Regions from separate parts of the Citrobacter freundii ATCC 8090 genome, predicted to be linked through region 3. Evidence: predicted binding sites of a transcription regulator. Region 3 holds the regulator's gene; each other region holds the start of a gene.
What was found. The regulator LexA, encoded in region 3, represses DNA repair genes until DNA is damaged. The targets are predictions, from matches to a motif close to TNCTGTATGTACATACAGNA.
Positions count from the first base shown of each region.

Region 1: the regulator LexA is predicted to act here: its motif matches at 2,480-2,499, upstream of mutH (DNA mismatch repair endonuclease MutH).
Region 2: the regulator LexA is predicted to act here: its motif matches at 1,984-2,003, upstream of sulA (SOS-induced cell division inhibitor SulA).
Region 4: the regulator LexA is predicted to act here: its motif matches at 1,846-1,865, upstream of G4551_RS13600 (DinI-like family protein).

Region 1 covers NZ_CP049015.1:3,976,071-3,980,285, forward strand. The annotation lists gene ptsP (phosphoenolpyruvate--protein phosphotransferase) at 1-1,501, opposite strand, end outside; gene rppH (RNA pyrophosphohydrolase) at 1,514-2,044, opposite strand; gene mutH (DNA mismatch repair endonuclease MutH) at 2,729-3,424, shown strand; gene G4551_RS19050 (TerC family protein) at 3,500-4,213, shown strand.
Region 2 covers NZ_CP049015.1:1,817,049-1,821,263, reverse strand. The annotation lists gene yccS (YccS family putative transporter) at 1-1,215, shown strand, start outside; gene G4551_RS08630 (TfoX/Sxy family DNA transformation protein) at 1,193-1,807, opposite strand; gene sulA (SOS-induced cell division inhibitor SulA) at 2,025-2,534, shown strand; gene ompA (porin OmpA) at 2,892-3,950, shown strand; gene matP (macrodomain Ter protein MatP) at 4,038-4,215, opposite strand, start outside.
Region 3 covers NZ_CP049015.1:4,599,456-4,603,670, forward strand. The annotation lists gene zur (zinc uptake transcriptional repressor Zur) at 5-523, shown strand; gene G4551_RS22060 (CsbD family protein) at 572-781, opposite strand; gene dinF (MATE family efflux transporter DinF) at 918-2,237, opposite strand; gene lexA (transcriptional repressor LexA) at 2,308-2,916, opposite strand; gene G4551_RS22075 (diacylglycerol kinase) at 3,026-3,394, opposite strand; gene plsB (glycerol-3-phosphate 1-O-acyltransferase PlsB) at 3,566-4,215, shown strand, end outside.
Region 4 covers NZ_CP049015.1:2,824,321-2,828,535, forward strand. The annotation lists gene G4551_RS13575 (DUF968 domain-containing protein) at 1-35, opposite strand, end outside; gene G4551_RS13580 (RusA family crossover junction endodeoxyribonuclease) at 32-391, opposite strand; gene G4551_RS13585 (hypothetical protein) at 394-600, opposite strand; gene G4551_RS13590 (DUF1367 family protein) at 600-1,199, opposite strand; gene G4551_RS13595 (hypothetical protein) at 1,234-1,482, opposite strand; gene G4551_RS13600 (DinI-like family protein) at 1,593-1,826, opposite strand; gene G4551_RS13605 (hypothetical protein) at 2,102-2,467, opposite strand; gene G4551_RS13610 (transcriptional regulator) at 2,982-3,278, opposite strand; gene G4551_RS13615 (helix-turn-helix domain-containing protein) at 3,382-3,768, shown strand; gene G4551_RS13620 (DUF6932 family protein) at 3,919-4,215, shown strand, end outside.

The DNA.
Region 1 (4,215 bases), 620 kb from region 3:
CCAGCGTACGTAGGGTCACCGGCTTGTCGTTAAACATTTGCAGCATGCCCTGATACTGCGCAACCTGTTCTTCTTCCGAAGGAAAACCGCTTTGCAGCATGAACGGGATTTCGGTGCGATACAGGCCAATACCGTCGATCCTGCTACCCAGCTTTTCTTCATGTTCCGGGCTGAGACCCGCATTGAGCATCACCTTCACGCGCTCGCCGCTTTTCAACTGTGCTGGCTGGTTGACGTCGTCTTCCGCCAGGCGGCTCAGCTCAATTTCTTCACTGATAAGACGCTGGTATTCCTGAATCAATACCGGTTCCGGATCGACCAGCAGTTCACCGCGATAACCGTCCACCACCAGCGTGCGGCGATGCAGCACCGACGGCTGGATATCGGCCCCCATAACGGTAGGGATACCCAGCGCACGAACCATAATTGCCGCATGAGAGTTGGCTGCGCCGTCCCGGACAACCACGCCGACTAACCGGTCCTGAGGAAGCTCCGCCAGCGTGGTCGCCGAAAGTTCATCCGCCACCAGTACGAAGCGTTCCGGCCAGGCATTCGGCCCCTGGATAGAGTCGTCAAGGTGGAACAGCAGACGCTGGCCGAGCGCGCGTAAATCTCCGGCCCGCTCTTTGAGGTAGTTATCGCTCAGCGCGGCAAATTGTTCGGCAAACTTTTCAATGATCGTTTTAACCGCCCACTCGGCCACTGAACCGTTATCCACTTCCGCAAACAGTTCGCGGCGCAGACGGGTATCGGAAAGCAAGTGCGAGTAAAGATCAAAGATCGCCGCCGTTTCTTTCTGCGCCCCAGCGGTAAAACGCTTGCTGTAGCGGCGGAATTCGTTCGCCGCCTCTTCCAACGCACCGGTCAGTCGCTCGCGCTCAAGCACCGGATCCAGCGTTGAAGCCTGATAGACCTGCTCCATCAGCGGCAGCGTCGCATCCTGCCAGCCTTCAGCTATTGCCACGCCGGGGGCGGCAGGCAATGCACGGATGCGCGTTTGCCGGTATTGACCGAACAGCGCGTTTAGTTGCGACTGCGAAAGTATGGCCGCCATTTGCGTGGCGAGCGTGACGAGGAAAGACTCTTCACTTTCATCGTACTGACGCAGTTCACGCTGCTGCACCACCAGCACACCTAAAAGCTGGCGACGCTGAATGATCGGTACGCCTAAGAATGCACGAAAACGCTCTTCTTTTACCGAAGGTATGTATTTAAAGCTGGGATGCTTTTGCGCATCGGCGAGGTTGATAGGTTCCGCCAGCCTGCCAACCAGGCCAACGATACCTTCATCAAACGCGAGTGCGACAGTGCGACCACGTGGTTTTTTCAGTCCCCGGGTCGCCATGAGGTAATAACAACGTCGATCGTGATCGGCCAGATAAACCGAACAGACCTCTGTATCCATCGCAAGACAGATGTCGGTAACCAGTATATTGAGCGCTTCATTCAGACGCGGAGCACTGGCCACCTTTTCGACTATTTCGCGCAGGCGGGTGAGCATAATTTGCGTAGCTTAACCTCTTTTACGTCTGTACGCAGGTGTACTTTGCGGCTTAGGAGTGCTCTCCTGAAGCGCCATGACAACACTTGCGAATTCTTTCATCACCCTGCGATAGACATCGCGTTTAAATGACACCACCTGTCGAACCGGATACCAGTAACTCACCCAGCGCCAGCCGTCGAACTCAGGTGTACTGCTGGTTTGCATATTGATTTCAGCATCGCTGCTGACCAATTGCAGAAGAAACCACTTTTGTTTCTGGCCGATACAAACCGGCTTCGTGTCCCAACGCACCAAACGTTTCGGTAACTTGTAACGCAACCAGTTACGAGTAGAAGCAAGGATCCGTACATCTTTACGACTGAGACCCACTTCTTCAAAGAGTTCCCGGTACATCGCCTGCTCTGCTGTCTCTCCTGCGTTGATCCCACCTTGTGGAAATTGCCAGGAGTGCTGACCAAATCGCCGGGCCCACATGACCTGCCCCTGGCGGTTACAAATTACTATCCCTACATTCGGGCGGTAGCCATCGTCATCAATCACCGGACTACCTCAACATAAACCTTATATACAAACGATTGTTTCACACTCCTGAGGGGCGGTAAACCACTCTGTTAAGGGTGCGATATTCTAATAACAATTGAATAACTCACAGTTAAAGGCCGAGTTATAAACAGAAGAAGGGCAAGCAAGGCGATTTTATTCACCTTTTCTGTGGATATAGTTGTGAAGAAGTACGGAATTACTATGGGAAAACCCAGAACAGTCCGAATAAGACATTCGTCACAGAGTAAAAATAGTCTTATACATTCATAAAGTTAAAACTGATCCACGCAGATAAACACACAGAAATGTGATGTACATCACTCATACGATCTTCACGCTGATGAAAGATCGACCAGCGTCGGTTTTATCCACAGATTATGCCAATAAGTTAGGCACAATTTGTGTGAAAATTCGATTTTCGTCGCACGTCAAGGCTGTAAATTGAAACAGTAGTGGGGGTTTTTCACAGTTATCCCATCTTTCTGTGGATAACATGGTGTAAGATCCTGTTCATTGTCAGTGACCAGAATTGGAAAACCCGCTTCGCTGTTGCGCAACTCTGCAAACGTGAATCTAAAAACCAATATAAATCATATAATTGAATAAAGCATGTGGAAAAAGATAAACTCTGTCCACACGGTATAAAATCATTGCTTATTTTTTCACCTAAGGGTTAACCCGATGCCAGAACTCCGTCCGTTGCTTTCTCCCCCTGAATCTGAAGCCCAGTTGCTGAGCCAGGCACGACAGCTTTCGGGCTACGCGTTAGGAGAATTAGCGGCAATGGCGGGAATCGTTACGCCGAAGGATCTTAAGCGCGATAAAGGCTGGATTGGCGTGCTACTGGAAATCTGGCTCGGTGCCAGCGCGGGCAGTAAACCAGAGCAGGATTTTGCGGCGCTGGGCGTGGAGCTGAAAACGATCCCTGTGGACAGTCTTGGCAGACCGCTGGAAACCACCTTTGTGTGCGTGGCACCGTTAACCGGCAATACCGGCGTCACCTGGGAAACCAGCCATGTACGGCACAAACTCAAACGCGTTCTGTGGATCCCGGTAGAAGGCGAACGCAGCATCCCGCTGGCTGAGCGCCGCGTCGGCTCTCCCCTGCTGTGGAGCCCGAATGAAGAAGAGGACCAGCAATTGCGTCTGGACTGGGAAGAATTAATGGACATGATTGTGTTAGGTCATGTCGAACGCATCACCGCTCGCCATGGGGAAGTACTGCAACTGCGTCCTAAAGCCGCCAACGCCCGCGCGCTTACCGAGGCCATTGGCGCCAACGGCGAGCCCATCCTGACCCTGCCACGCGGCTTTTACCTGAAAAAGAACTTCACCCGCGCATTGCTTGAGCGACATTTCTTGTTCCAGGCGCAATAGGCACCGCCCGGCCTTTCACCCGCCGCGTTACGAGCCTATAATTACCGCTTCTTTTTTTTGGCAGGACTTTGTTCGATGTTATTTGCATGGATAACCGATCCTAACGCCTGGCTTGCGCTCGGTACGCTGACGCTGCTGGAGATCGTTCTTGGGATCGACAATATTATTTTCCTTTCTCTGGTTGTAGCCAAACTCCCGACAGCGCAACGCAATCATGCCCGACGTATTGGGCTGGCGGCGGCGATGATCATGCGTCTGGCTCTGCTGGCTTCTATCGCCTGGGTAACGCGACTGACAAACCCGCTATTCGAGTTGTTTGGCGAGGCAATATCAGCACGCGACCTGATCCTTCTGCTGGGGGGATTGTTCCTGATCTGGAAAGCCAGCAAGGAGATCCACGAATCCATTGAAGGTGAGGAAGAGGGGTTAAAAACCCGCGTATCTTCTTTCCTGGGCGCGATTGTGCAGATCATGTTGTTAGACATTATCTTCAGCCTGGATTCCGTGATTACTGCGGTTGGTTTGTCCGATCATCTGTTTATCATGATGGCGGCAGTAGTGATTGCCGTAGGCGTGATGATGTTTGCTGCTCGCCCAATTGGTGAGTTTGTCGATCGTCACCCTTCAGTAAAAATGCTGGCGCTCTCGTTTCTGATTCTGGTCGGTTTTACGCTGATTCTGGAAAGTTTCGACGTCCACGTTCCGAAAGGATATATCTATTTCGCCATGTTCTTCTCTATCGCGGTAGAGACCCTGAACCTGTGGCGTAATAAAAAAAATCCGCTCTGATG
Region 2 (4,215 bases), 2.2 Mb from region 3:
GCACTTGAGCGCATGCGTGCCAGTGGTGAGCCTGCAGATCTGCTCAATACGCTGGGATTCTTACTATCGAACCTGCGGGCTATCGATGCGCAACTGGCCACCATTGAGTCTGAACAGGCTCAGGTGCTCTCGCGCAATGAGTCTGAAAATCAGCTTGCTGATGACAGTCCCCATGGATTCAGTGATATCTGGTTACGCCTGAGCCGTAATTTCACCCCAGAGTCCGCACTGTTCCGCCATGCCGTCCGCATGTCGTTAGTGCTCTGTGTTGGTTATGCCATTATCCAGGTAACCGGCATGAATCACGGATACTGGATCTTGCTGACCAGCCTGTTTGTCTGTCAACCAAACTACAATGCCACCCGACATCGCCTGGCGCTCAGGATTATCGGCACGTTGGTTGGTATTGCCATCGGTTTACCGATCCTGTGGTTTGTGCCCTCTTTAGAAGGGCAGCTAATACTTTTAGTGATCACTGGTGTACTGTTTTTTGCCTTTCGCAACGTCCAGTATGCGCACGCCACCATGTTTATCACGCTGCTGGTATTACTGTGCTTTAACCTGCTCGGCGAAGGCTTTGAGGTTGCGCTGCCGCGTGTCATCGATACGCTAATTGGCTGTGCTATCGCCTGGGCGGCTGTCAGTTTCATCTGGCCAGACTGGCGTTTTCGTAATCTACCACGGGTAATTGAGCGGGCGACTGACGCTAACTGCCGCTACCTTGATGCAATTCTCGAACAATACCATCAGGGTCGTGATAATCGTCTGGCCTACCGTATCGCTCGCCGTGACGCGCATAACCGTGATGCTGAACTCGCCTCCGTGGTGTCAAACATGTCGAGCGAGCCGGATGTGACGGCCCAAACCCGCGAAACGGCGTTCCGTTTACTGTGTCTCAACCATACGTTTACCAGCTATATTTCTGCGCTTGGCGCACATCGCGAACAGTTGACCAATCCAGACGTTCTGGCATTGCTGGATGACGCGGTTTGCTATGTTGATGATGCCCTTCACCATCAACCCGCTGACGAGCAACGCGTATACCAGGCGTTAGAAGGGCTGAAGCAGCGAATTCAACACCTGGAACCACGCCCGGACAGTAAAGAGCCTCTGGTCGTTCAGCAAGTTGGGTTATTGATCGCTCTGCTCCCGGAAATCCGGCGATTACAGCAGCAAATTGCCGTACTACCTTCTAATACCCCGGTTCCGGCGTAAGAGAACTTACCCACTCCACCAGCTCCTGGCGACGCGTCGCCGGGAGCGCGGCTTCATGTATCCCCCCTACCGCGCCTTCAAGGGCATAGAGTACTTTTACCGTCAGAGCCGGGTTATTTTGCCGAAGTTTCAGCCAGCACATTTGTGCTCCCAACGACCGCATTGTCCCCTCATCTTTAATTCCAACTTCATTCAGCAGAGTCTCCAGATGAAACGTCATATTCGGCAATTCCCGCAGACGATGCTGGGTAAAGCGACTCTGTTTTTCCTTAACCGCTGCATCCAACGAATATCGCGATAACGACACCAGTTGCTGCTGGTTTTGCCACAGGGCATCATTCACCTGGTAATAATTAAGTACAAGAGGACGTCCTCGCTTAATAAATGTCAGCCAGACAGGAGAATTTTGTACACAATACTGGGCGCTCTGCTCACAGGCGCGAAGATACAACTCACCATTGGCGACCATGGCAAAGACCGTATCGCCAACCGTCAGACTGTAGCCACCAAACAGTGAGCGATAGTGAATTGTCCCCAGAGAAGCCAGATATTCCTGCGATTTATAGATCCTTGCATAAGAAAGCTCTTTCATAAAAATCCTTTTTAAATCATAACGTAAGCAAATGATTTTCAGTAGCGGATCCGTTAATGACGAAAATAGGCAACTTATGCGTATGGGGCAAGATGAATTTTATTTTTCCCGTGACGACGACTAAAAATTGCGAACCTGTTTCCGAAAATAAGGTTGATCTTTGTTGATAGCAGGGTTACTGTATATCCATACAGTAACTCACAGGGCTGGATTGATTATGTACACTTCAGGCTATGCAAATCGTTCTTCGTCGTTCTCTTCCGCATCAAGCAGCATTGCGCGCGTTTCATCAGAGAACGCAACCGCTGGGCTTATCAGTGAAGTAGTCTATCGCGAGGACCAGCCCATGATGACGCAACTACTGCTGCTTCCTCTGCTGCAACAGTTAGGGCAGCAATCACGCTGGCAGCTGTGGCTGACGCCTCAGCAAAAATTAAGCCGGGAGTGGGTGCAGTCAGCCGGACTTCCATTGACAAAAGTAATGCAGATTAGCCAACTCTCCCCCTGCAATACGCTGGAATCGATGATCCGTGCGCTGCGCACAGGTAATTACAGTGTCGTTATCGGCTGGCTGGCAGAAGAATTAACGGAAGATGAACATGCCGAGCTAGTAAAAGCGGCTAATGAAGGAAATGCGATGGGTTTTATCATGCGTCCTGTTTGCGCACAGTCACTTGCGGGGAGACAGCATTCCGGGCTAAAAATTCACTCGAATTTGTATCATTGAGTAAAATTAGGATTTATCCTGGAATTTTTTTTCATGCTTCAATTTGCCTTTGAGCTTTAACGCGTTTTTCGTCCGAACGCCTGTCTCAAGCGGTTTTCAGGAAATCCTCAGTGCATTTAGTCATCAATAAATGTTAAATATTATGTATACAAGCCTTTTTTTTTCATATGCCTGACGGACTTCACACTTGTAAGTTTTCAACTACGTTGTAGACTTTACATCGCCAGGGGTGCTCGGCGTAAGCCGCAGATATCGGTAGAGCAACTATTGAACTGGTCCCCGGGTGAAGGATTTAACCGTGTTATCTCTCTTCGGAGATATTCATGGCGAATTTTGGATGATAACGAGGCGCAAAAAATGAAAAAGACAGCTATCGCAATTGCAGTGGCACTGGCTGGTTTCGCTACCGTGGCGCAGGCCGCTCCGAAAGATAACACCTGGTACGCTGGTGCTAAAATGGGCTGGTCTCAGTACCATGATATTGGCAACAACCAGATCAACAACGCCGGTCCGACCCACGAAAGCCAACTGGGTGCCGGTGCGTTCGGTGGTTATCAGGTTAACCCGTACGTTGGTTTTGAAATGGGTTACGACTGGTTAGGCCGTATGCCGTACAAAGGCTACACCGACCAGACTCATCAAAACGGCGCTTTCAAAGCTCAGGGCGTTCAGCTGACCGCTAAACTGGGTTACCCAATCACTGACGATCTGGACGTTTATACCCGTCTGGGTGGTATGGTTTGGCGTGCAGACGCTAAAAACAACGAAGGCTTCAAAGACCACGACACTGGTGTATCCCCAGTATTCGCTGGTGGCGTAGAGTATGCAATTACTCCTGAAATCGCTACCCGTCTGGAATACCAGTGGACCAACAACATCGGTGACGCGAACACCGTTGGTGGTCGTCCGGATAACGGCCTGTTGAGCGTTGGTGTTTCTTACCGTTTCGGCCAGCAGGAAGAAGCAGCTCCAGTAGTTGTTGCTCCGGCTCCGGCTCCAGAAGTACAGACCAAGCACTTCACTCTGAAGTCTGACGTTCTGTTCAACTTCAACAAAGCAACTCTGAAACCAGAAGGCCAGCAGGCTCTGGACCAGATGTACAGCCAGCTGAGCAACCTGGATCCGAAAGACGGTTCCGTAGTGGTTCTGGGCTTCACTGACCGCATCGGTTCTGACGCTTACAACCAGGGTCTGTCCGAGAAACGTGCTCAGTCCGTTGTTGATTACCTGATCTCTAAAGGTATTCCTTCTGACAAAATCTCTGCACGTGGCATGGGTGAATCCAACCCAGTTACTGGCAACACCTGTGACAACGTGAAAGCTCGCGCTGCACTAATCGACTGCCTGGCTCCGGATCGTCGTGTTGAGATCGAAGTTAAAGGCATCAAAGACGTTGTAACTCAGCCTCAGGCTTAAGTTATCGTCTTATAAAAAACCCCGCTATGCGGGGTTTTTTTCATCTGTTTCCACTCAAAACAAGCCTCTTGTTACACCAGCCAACCGCTAGTCTTTTCCCAGCAACGCCTGTAAATCCTGTTTCAATGTCGACATTTTGTTCGCGTACTTCTCTTTATGCTCTGCGTCTTCAATCAGCTGCACTATAGTTTCAGAAAGCGTTTTTCCGCGCCGCTGCGCAAGACCTGCCAGACGCTGCCAGACCATAAACTCCAGATCGATAGAT
Region 3 (4,215 bases):
CCAAATGGACAAAACCACTACGCAAGAGTTATTGGCTCAAGCTGAAAAACTCTGTGCGCAACGCAACGTGCGGCTTACGCCACAGCGTCTCGAAGTGTTGCGCCTGATGAGCCTGCAGGAAGGGGCTATCAGCGCCTATGACCTGCTCGACCTGTTGCGGGAAACCGAGCCACAGGCCAAGCCGCCAACCGTGTATCGTGCGCTCGATTTTCTGCTGGAACAAGGATTTGTGCATAAGGTGGAATCCACCAACAGCTATGTCCTTTGCCATCTGTTCGATCAGCCAACCCACAGTTCCGCGATGTTCATTTGTGACCGCTGTGGTGTGGTAAAAGAAGAGTGCGCAGAAGGTGTGGAAGACATCATGCATACGCTGGCGGCCAAAATGGGCTTTGCTCTGCGACATAATGTTATTGAAGCACACGGACTATGTCCGGCCTGTGTAGAAGTTGAGTCATGCCGCCATCCTGGCGAGTGCCAGCATGACCATACGATTCAGGTGAAGAAGAAAGTGGGGCGCTAGGTAAGCGGGAGAGCGTACATCCTTGTACTCTCAGGAGGGAGGGGTTAATTACCAGCGGTAATCATTACGTTTTTCCCAATCGTTAACTTCTTTCTCCGCCTGATCTTTCGCGTAACCGTAACGCTCCTGGACTTTACCGACCAGTTGGTCACGTTTACCTTCAATGACCGTCATATCATCATCGGTCAGTTTGCCCCATTGCTCTTTCACTTTACCTTTAAACTGCTTCCAGTTGCCGCCGACTTCGTCTTTATTCATCATCAAGTCCTCATCGTTAGGTTGTGAATAGCGAGAGTGCCATGTCCAGACACATGCTGTTTTTGCTGGACGTGAGAATAAGTGTAGTCAGTGATTCTGGGTTTTATTTACTATTCGGAATTTTTAACCATCCAGATTAGGCAAACCAGGTTCCATTACGCCAGTGACGCCGCCAGATAAAGGCCAGCGACAGCCCGCGCAACGCGAGGAAAACGGTTAACGCCAGCCACAAACCATGATTTCCCAGCCACGGCAACGTCAGGAGCGTTAAGGCGAATCCCACTGCGGCAACGGCCATACTGTTGCGCATTTCTGCAGCCCGCGTCGCGCCAATAAACATTCCGTCGAGCAGATAACACCAGACACCCACCAGCGGTAACACCACCTGCCAGAAGAGATAGCGATCGGCCAGTAGTTGGATTTGCGGCAGCGAGGTCAGTAGCGCAACAATCTGCTCGCCAAACAGGGCATAAACCAGCGAAAACAGAATAGCCACAATACCGGACTGCCGACAGGCCGCCCGCCAGACGTCCAGTAACTGGCTACCATCTCGCGCCCCATAGGCCTGGCCCGAATGCGCTTCCACGGCATAGGCAAATCCATCCAGCGCGTAGGCGGTAAAGGTTAGCAGGGTCATCAGAACGGCATTAACCGCAATAATATCGCCTCCCAGACGTGCACCCAGCACCGTGATAGCGCCAAAACAGAGCTGCAGCAGCAGCGAGCGCAACATGATGTCACGGTTAAGCGCCAGCAAACGACGGAAGTTGCCACGCCACGCCTGCTTCAGCATTGCCAGCGATATTCCGCGCATATGCAGGACTTTGCGCACCATCATCAGGCCGATCAGTAAGGTGGCATATTCAGCAATCACCGTCGCCAGTGCCGCACCTTGCACGTTCATATGCAGGCCCATCACCAGCCATAAATCGAGCACAATGTTAAGAATATTGCCAACAATCAACAGGATAACCGGCGCACGCGCATACTGAACGCCAAGCAGCCAGCCGAGCAGCACCAGATTAGCCAGCGAGGCGGGTGCGCTGAGCCAGCGGATTTCAAGGAAACGCCGGGCTTGTTCCAGTACCGCTTTACTTCCCCCGACAATATGCAGCGCTACATCGATAATCGGCGTACGAAACAGTGCGATAAGCAACCCCGCTCCCAGCGCCAGCATTAGCGGCTGCACCAGTGCGCGCGCCAGCGCCTGTGGATTTTTCGCACCAAATGCCTGGGCAGTAAGACCCGTGGTGCTCATGCGCAGAAAAAGCAGCAGCATAAAGAGAAAACTGGTTGCCGTAGCACCAACCGCAACACCGCCAAGATAGACCGGACTATCCAGATGACCAATCACCGCGGTGTCCACCAGTCCCAGCAGGGGAACGGTGATATTGGAGAAGATCATCGGTAAGGCGAGGTGCCAGAGTGCTTTATCAGAGGAGGTAAAGAAAGGCATACAGGAAAGCCTGATGAAAAGAAGTGAAAACTAACTGTGGCGCAGAATGCGCCACAGTATTAATACATGATTACAGCCATTCACCGTTACGAATGACACCTACCGCCAGCCCTTCAATGGTGAAGCTTTGCTCACGCAGGTCGACAACGATAGGTTTAAATTCGCTATTTTCTGGCAGAAGTTCAACCTTGTTGCCCTGCTTTTTCAGGCGCTTAACCGTAACTTCGTCATCAATACGGGCAACAACAACCTGTCCGTTACGCACGTCCTGAGTTTTATGCACCGCCAGCAAATCGCCGTCCATAATACCGATATCTTTCATCGACATACCGCTGACGCGCAGCAGAAAATCGGCGTTCGGTTTGAACAATGAGGGATCGACCTGGTAGTGGCCTTCGATGTGCTGCTGCGCCAGAAGTGGCTCGCCTGCCGCCACACGACCGACAAGCGGTAATCCCTCTTCTTCTTCCTGCAGCAGTCTAATACCGCGCGATGCGCCGGAGACAATTTCCAGCACACCTTTACGCGCCAGCGCTTTCAGATGTTCTTCAGCGGCATTTGGGGAACGGAACCCCAAACGCTGCGCGATCTCCGCACGCGTCGGTGGCATACCTGTCTGGCTGATGTGATCTCTAATGAGATCAAACACCTCTTGCTGCCTGGCCGTTAACGCTTTCATTCCGCCCCCTGGGTGTATATACAGTTATGCTGTGAGTATATACAGCTAAAGGTGATTTTGGAACCGCAAACTGCACAAAAAGCAGGAGATTTATGAAGATGTGGAATCCTTATCGCAAATGCGACCACAACAGGATGCCCCAGGTAATCAGAGCGACAAAAATAGACAACAATACCGCCGCCGACCCCATATCTTTCGCCCGGCCGGAAAGTTCGTGATACTCAGAGCCTATACGGTCAACTACCGCCTCAATCGCACTGTTGAGGATTTCAACGATCATCACCAGCATCACGGAACCAATCAACAGCACGCGAGTAATCGCATCGACGTCCAGCCAGCAGGCGATAGCTACGCCCAGCAGTACGGCAACGCTTTCCTGGCGGAATGCCGCCTCATTGATCCATGCGGCGCGAAAACCTTTCCAGGAATAGCCTGCAGCTTTGATAATTCGGGTGAATCCAGTGGTATTATTGGCCATCAAAAAGAACCTTTTTACATTATTAGCGTCAATGTCATTGTAACGTTACCCCGTTTGTTTCAGGGTGTGGCAAAGCAGCGCGAAGTATGACGGGATACCACAGAAATTCACTAAACTTTCTGATATCCTTGCAGCGCATTTGCATTATTAACCAGAGGCTTTACATCGTTTATGTCCGGCTGGCCACGAATTTACTACAAATTACTGAATTTACCATTAAGCGTCCTGGTAAAAAGCAAGTCTATTCCGGCAGAACCTGCCCCGGAATTGGGACTCGATACGTCTCGTCCCATTATGTACGTCCTACCGTACAATTCAAAAGCAGACTTGCTGACGCTGCGTGCCCAATGTCTGGTGCACGATCTCCCCGATCCCCTGGAACCGCTGGAGATAGACGGGACTTTACTGCCGCGCTACGTGTTTATTCACGGCGGCCCGCGTGTGTTCACCTATTACACGCCAAAAGAAGAGTCCATCAAGCTGTTCCATAACTATCTCGACTTACATCGCAGCAATCCAGACCTGGATGTGCAGATGGTGCCGGTTTCGGTGATGTTTGGCCGTGCGCCAGGGCGTGAAAAAGGTGAAGTTAATCCGCCGTTACGTATGCTAAACGGCGTACAGAAATTCTTTGCGGTTTCATGGCTGGGTCGCGACAGTTTTGTCCGCTTCTCCCCGTCGGTCTCTCTGCGTCGTATGGCGGATGAACACGGTACGGATAAGATCATTGCCCAGAAGCTGGCACGCGTGGCGCGTATGCACTTTGCTCGCCAGCGTCTGGCCGCTGTCGGCCCGCGCCTCCCTGCCCGCCAGGATCTGTT
Region 4 (4,215 bases), 1.8 Mb from region 3:
TCACGCGCAACCACCGGCTTCAGCAGCGCCCTCATTCTGCTATCTCCCCGATAACTATTTGTCCCTTTTCTCCCCATAATTTTGTGACGCGTGAATCCCAGATGTGAGCGTCATCTTCGTAAATGGCATCCATCAGCGCTTTCATCATGTTGTCGAAATCGGGTTTAGCTTGGTGTGGTTTACCGTTTAACTCAGCCCGTTTCTTTTTGTTCCAGCTCGCAGGCATCGGAAGAATGAAGGTGACATGCGAACCGCTTTCCGGCAGCTCAACACCCTGCAGACGAACTTCATCACAGAAAGCCCGGTAACGCAGAACCTCGGGGCGTTTTTTCCATTTGTCAGCGCGCGTCATTCTGGGCTTGCCCATTGGGGTGATATCGTAGACTTTCACATTCACCTCCAGATCCGTTGTTGCCAGGTTCTGTCCTGACGCGGAGGCTTAGATGTTTCTGGCAAGAACGCACTAATCGTCCAGTGAATGAAGTCATTATCCAGACTGCGCTCGGTCTTAATCTGCTTTGCGCGATAGCGGGCTTCCAGCTCGTCGGCTTGCTCGGTTGTGCATTCGTGATGGTGGAACCAGGAATATTTCATCGCCATCACCCCGCAAAACTCATGAGCTGCGCTGCGGCGTTTTCCGCTTCACGCTGAGTCTTGAATGCCCGGGACAATACCCAGCGCCACAGAACATCGAGCGCGGCTTTGTACAACTGCTGGAATTCAGTCTCTTCCATGTTGGCGAAAGCAATGCTGCGGGGGTGTTTACGAAGGGTTCCGTCAGGCAGTTGAATGGCGTCGTAGTGGCCAGCCTCGACAATTACCCAGGCTCGGTATGCATCAAAAGATTTGCAGGCGCTGATACTTCCTGCACGCCTGTCAGCGATTCGATCGAGGTATTGCTCAGCTGCATCAAGAAGCGCACCTTCGTTTCCACCAAATGCCGCGAGATATTTAGCGTACCCGGTCACCAATTTTCGTTCATTGGAGGAGATCGCCCCGCCAGTAGGTTCCCAGTATTCAAACCCGAGATTCAGGAGCGCAAAGAAACGGCGATGGAAAGCGGGATTCCTCACCTGACGAAATTCGGCTACCAGTACGGCACCGAGTTTGATTTTTGATTGCAGAATATCGCTGGTCTCGGGAGTGGCCGGGATCAGGATTCCTGAAGATTGCTTGATGAGTTGTAGTTCGTGCGCCATGGTTTCTCTCCGTGGCGCAGTAGGTTACGGTTGTTCAGACCGTTGATTTCATATTATCAGAAGGCGGAGTTACCCGGTAGCCGAGACGGCGGATAAATTGCACAAAACCATTGGGAGTAAAGACTTCTTCATCATCGAGCAAAGGTCGCATTGATACCATTCCATTAACGCGATATATCAGATGCCTGCCAGATGAAGGAAAGCTAAACATAACACAACCATCAGAACGTCTGACAAGGTCGTACCAATGATCATCTGATGCCTGCAATGCTGAATTACTCACTTTTTATTCTCCCTTCAATCGACACAGACGCGGTTAAAAGTTGTCGGCAACAGCATCAAAGGGATACACATTTTCGGTATTCTGTTATCTGCGCGCCGGCTAACCCAAGTTCAGTAAAACCAGTCGTCGGCGCTTTCCCATGTTTCCTGCAGGATTTCCTCCACCTTCGTTTTATCGCCCTTATCGCCACCGAAAACAGTCAGGCTATCGCCGCCAGCCCTGCGGATAACCAGAGAACAATTTTCATATTGATTCTGAAGTCGTTTAAGCAACTCTTTCTCAAGTGCAGGTATGGCGCGGCGCGGCAGGTCTTTTGATTTGTTGATGGTAAGTTCTATCTTCATAATTCCCTCTACATCAATATACTGTACATTTATACAGTAAACCTATTAAACCTCATATTCAAGTGGTTAATAGCACTTTTTGCCAAAGCCATATCTTTGTATACACTAAGTTTTTCCGAGCATTCGGAATTTACTAAATCGGAGAGGAAAAACTGTGTAGGCAAGAAAAAACCCGCCGAAGCGGGTTAGAAGTGCGGGTGCGTTGAGGATACCAAACTAAAAGAGTGGCGGGGATCGCTTCCGTCTTGCTCTCTTACTCAACTTCGTAGGTTAAATCAATGCAGCTTGTCATTTTTAGCGAGCGAATCTACAAAGCTTACCTGAGACGCATCTTCTTGCTGTCTTTTCTTCCCCAGTACATCAACACTACTGAGGTCTTTTTCTGCGGGCTTATTTAGTTTTGCCAACTGGTTCCTGAGGGATTTCATTTCGATTTTCAGGGTGGATATTTCATTGGTCATTTTTCCACCAGCCTCTTCCCACTCTTTAACGAGATTCCGGCGGGCTTTCTCGTAGTCATCCTGCAGCAGACGCTTCAGGTCATGGATTTTTAACTGAACAACGATATTAGCAGCGCAAAAAACATATACGCTTAAGGCTAAAAAAGAAAAAATCAGTACGGCGATGTCGTTAATCGGCATGAACCCTTCACCCTCCCAATGTAAAGACCGTATAATCTTACTGTATTCACACTCAGACCATTACTCCTATGACTTGTTTCCACTCTCGTCAGCATTGGTTCGTTCTAACTCCCACTCAACATCCCTCCCCTGGTACTGCGGCATTACCTCACCTTTGTCTACACTTGTCACAACCTTGTATGACTCATTTTTCCACAAGCCAGTCTGTGGGCAGATCTGGCCTGATGAACACGATGAAACCGATGGTCTTGAGTATGGGTTGTCATTAGTGCTGTAGAAATTACCGTATCCAGAACCATTTATTGAAGAAACCATAAAAACACCACTTAAATAACCAGACATAATTGCTCAAAGCGGCAATTAATGCTGATTATTAACAATGTCACATCCTAACTGTGAATTTAGTCACACCAATACCATCAAGAAACGTTACTGCGTAGTCGCGAGCATGGCTGTACGACAGTCATTCCAACCCTCCGCGTACATTTTGGCGTCCTGCCAGTTTGTCTGTACGTCAGGGTATGTTGTTTCGACCGTGGTTGGCTCTGCCACTATCGGTGCTGGCTACTCTTTGATATGCAGCCGCGGTTCCCTGAGCTGGTAATCCATCCGTAGGGTTGGGATACAAATCTGGTCGAAGTTCATGTGGTGTAATACCTGTAACCCTGAAAATCGGTAATACGCGGTCCGGAGGAACAGCACCTTTATAACGCGTTTTCCAGCGGCTAACCGACATGGGCTTTATGCCCAGTAATGCTGCAAGATTGCTGGCATTACCTGCTTTTTTGATAGCTTTCTCTAATCCGTTCATCATTGTCTCCAAAAGATACACGAACAAATTAAGCCTTAGACTTAAATACAAATCAAGCCTTGGGCGAGTTTTATTTTATAAGCAAAAGGCTTATTCTTTTGATATGGCTGAGAAAAAAATACTTAACCCGATTCTCATCGAGCGTTTGACAGAACTGACGCAGCGGGGAATGACAAAATCTGATATGGCAAGGGTTGCAGGGATTACTCCGCAATCCGTAAATGGCTGGTTTAAAAAAGGGGTTATCAGCAAAAATTCAGCATTAGCTGTTGCTGATGCTGCTGGGGTATCCGTCCCCTGGCTACTTGGTGAGGATGTCGGAGAGAAGGATGGCCTTAAGCCTGACGAACAGCGCCTGCTGGAGCTCTACCGCCAACTGCCAGAAGAAGAACAACAGAACATGTTGCGGATCGTATCTCTGCGATTGAAAGAGCTCGACGAACTATACGCGAAGTACATGGGGCGTAGAATTAGAAGTGAACCAGAATAATGTGTTTACTTTCAAATGGTTAGTCTAATATAAATTTGTTATCGTGTGCCTAACAAGCAAGGTATATTTTTCACGACGCATACGAAAATAGCACTTAGATCAAAAACTCGACACTACACAAAAACGTAAATACTTACAGCAAGGCAATGCATGCAAAAGTTGTGTTTTCCCCCGTTACTTACCGCGGGTTTCCATGATTTTGATGACGACGGACTGAAGCGTTTATGTGTTGATAGCTTTCCAAAGTCATTGCGCCGAAATGATTTATACTGTAAATATATACAGCATATGAAATTCATTCGCGACATTAACCTGCAAATAAAATGTTTTAGCGAAGTTTGGATAGATGGTTCATTTACTACAGAAAAACCAGAGCCAGATGATATTGATTTGCTTTTAGTTTTAGATTATCAAGCATTGAATCAGTTACCTTCTACATTGCATGGT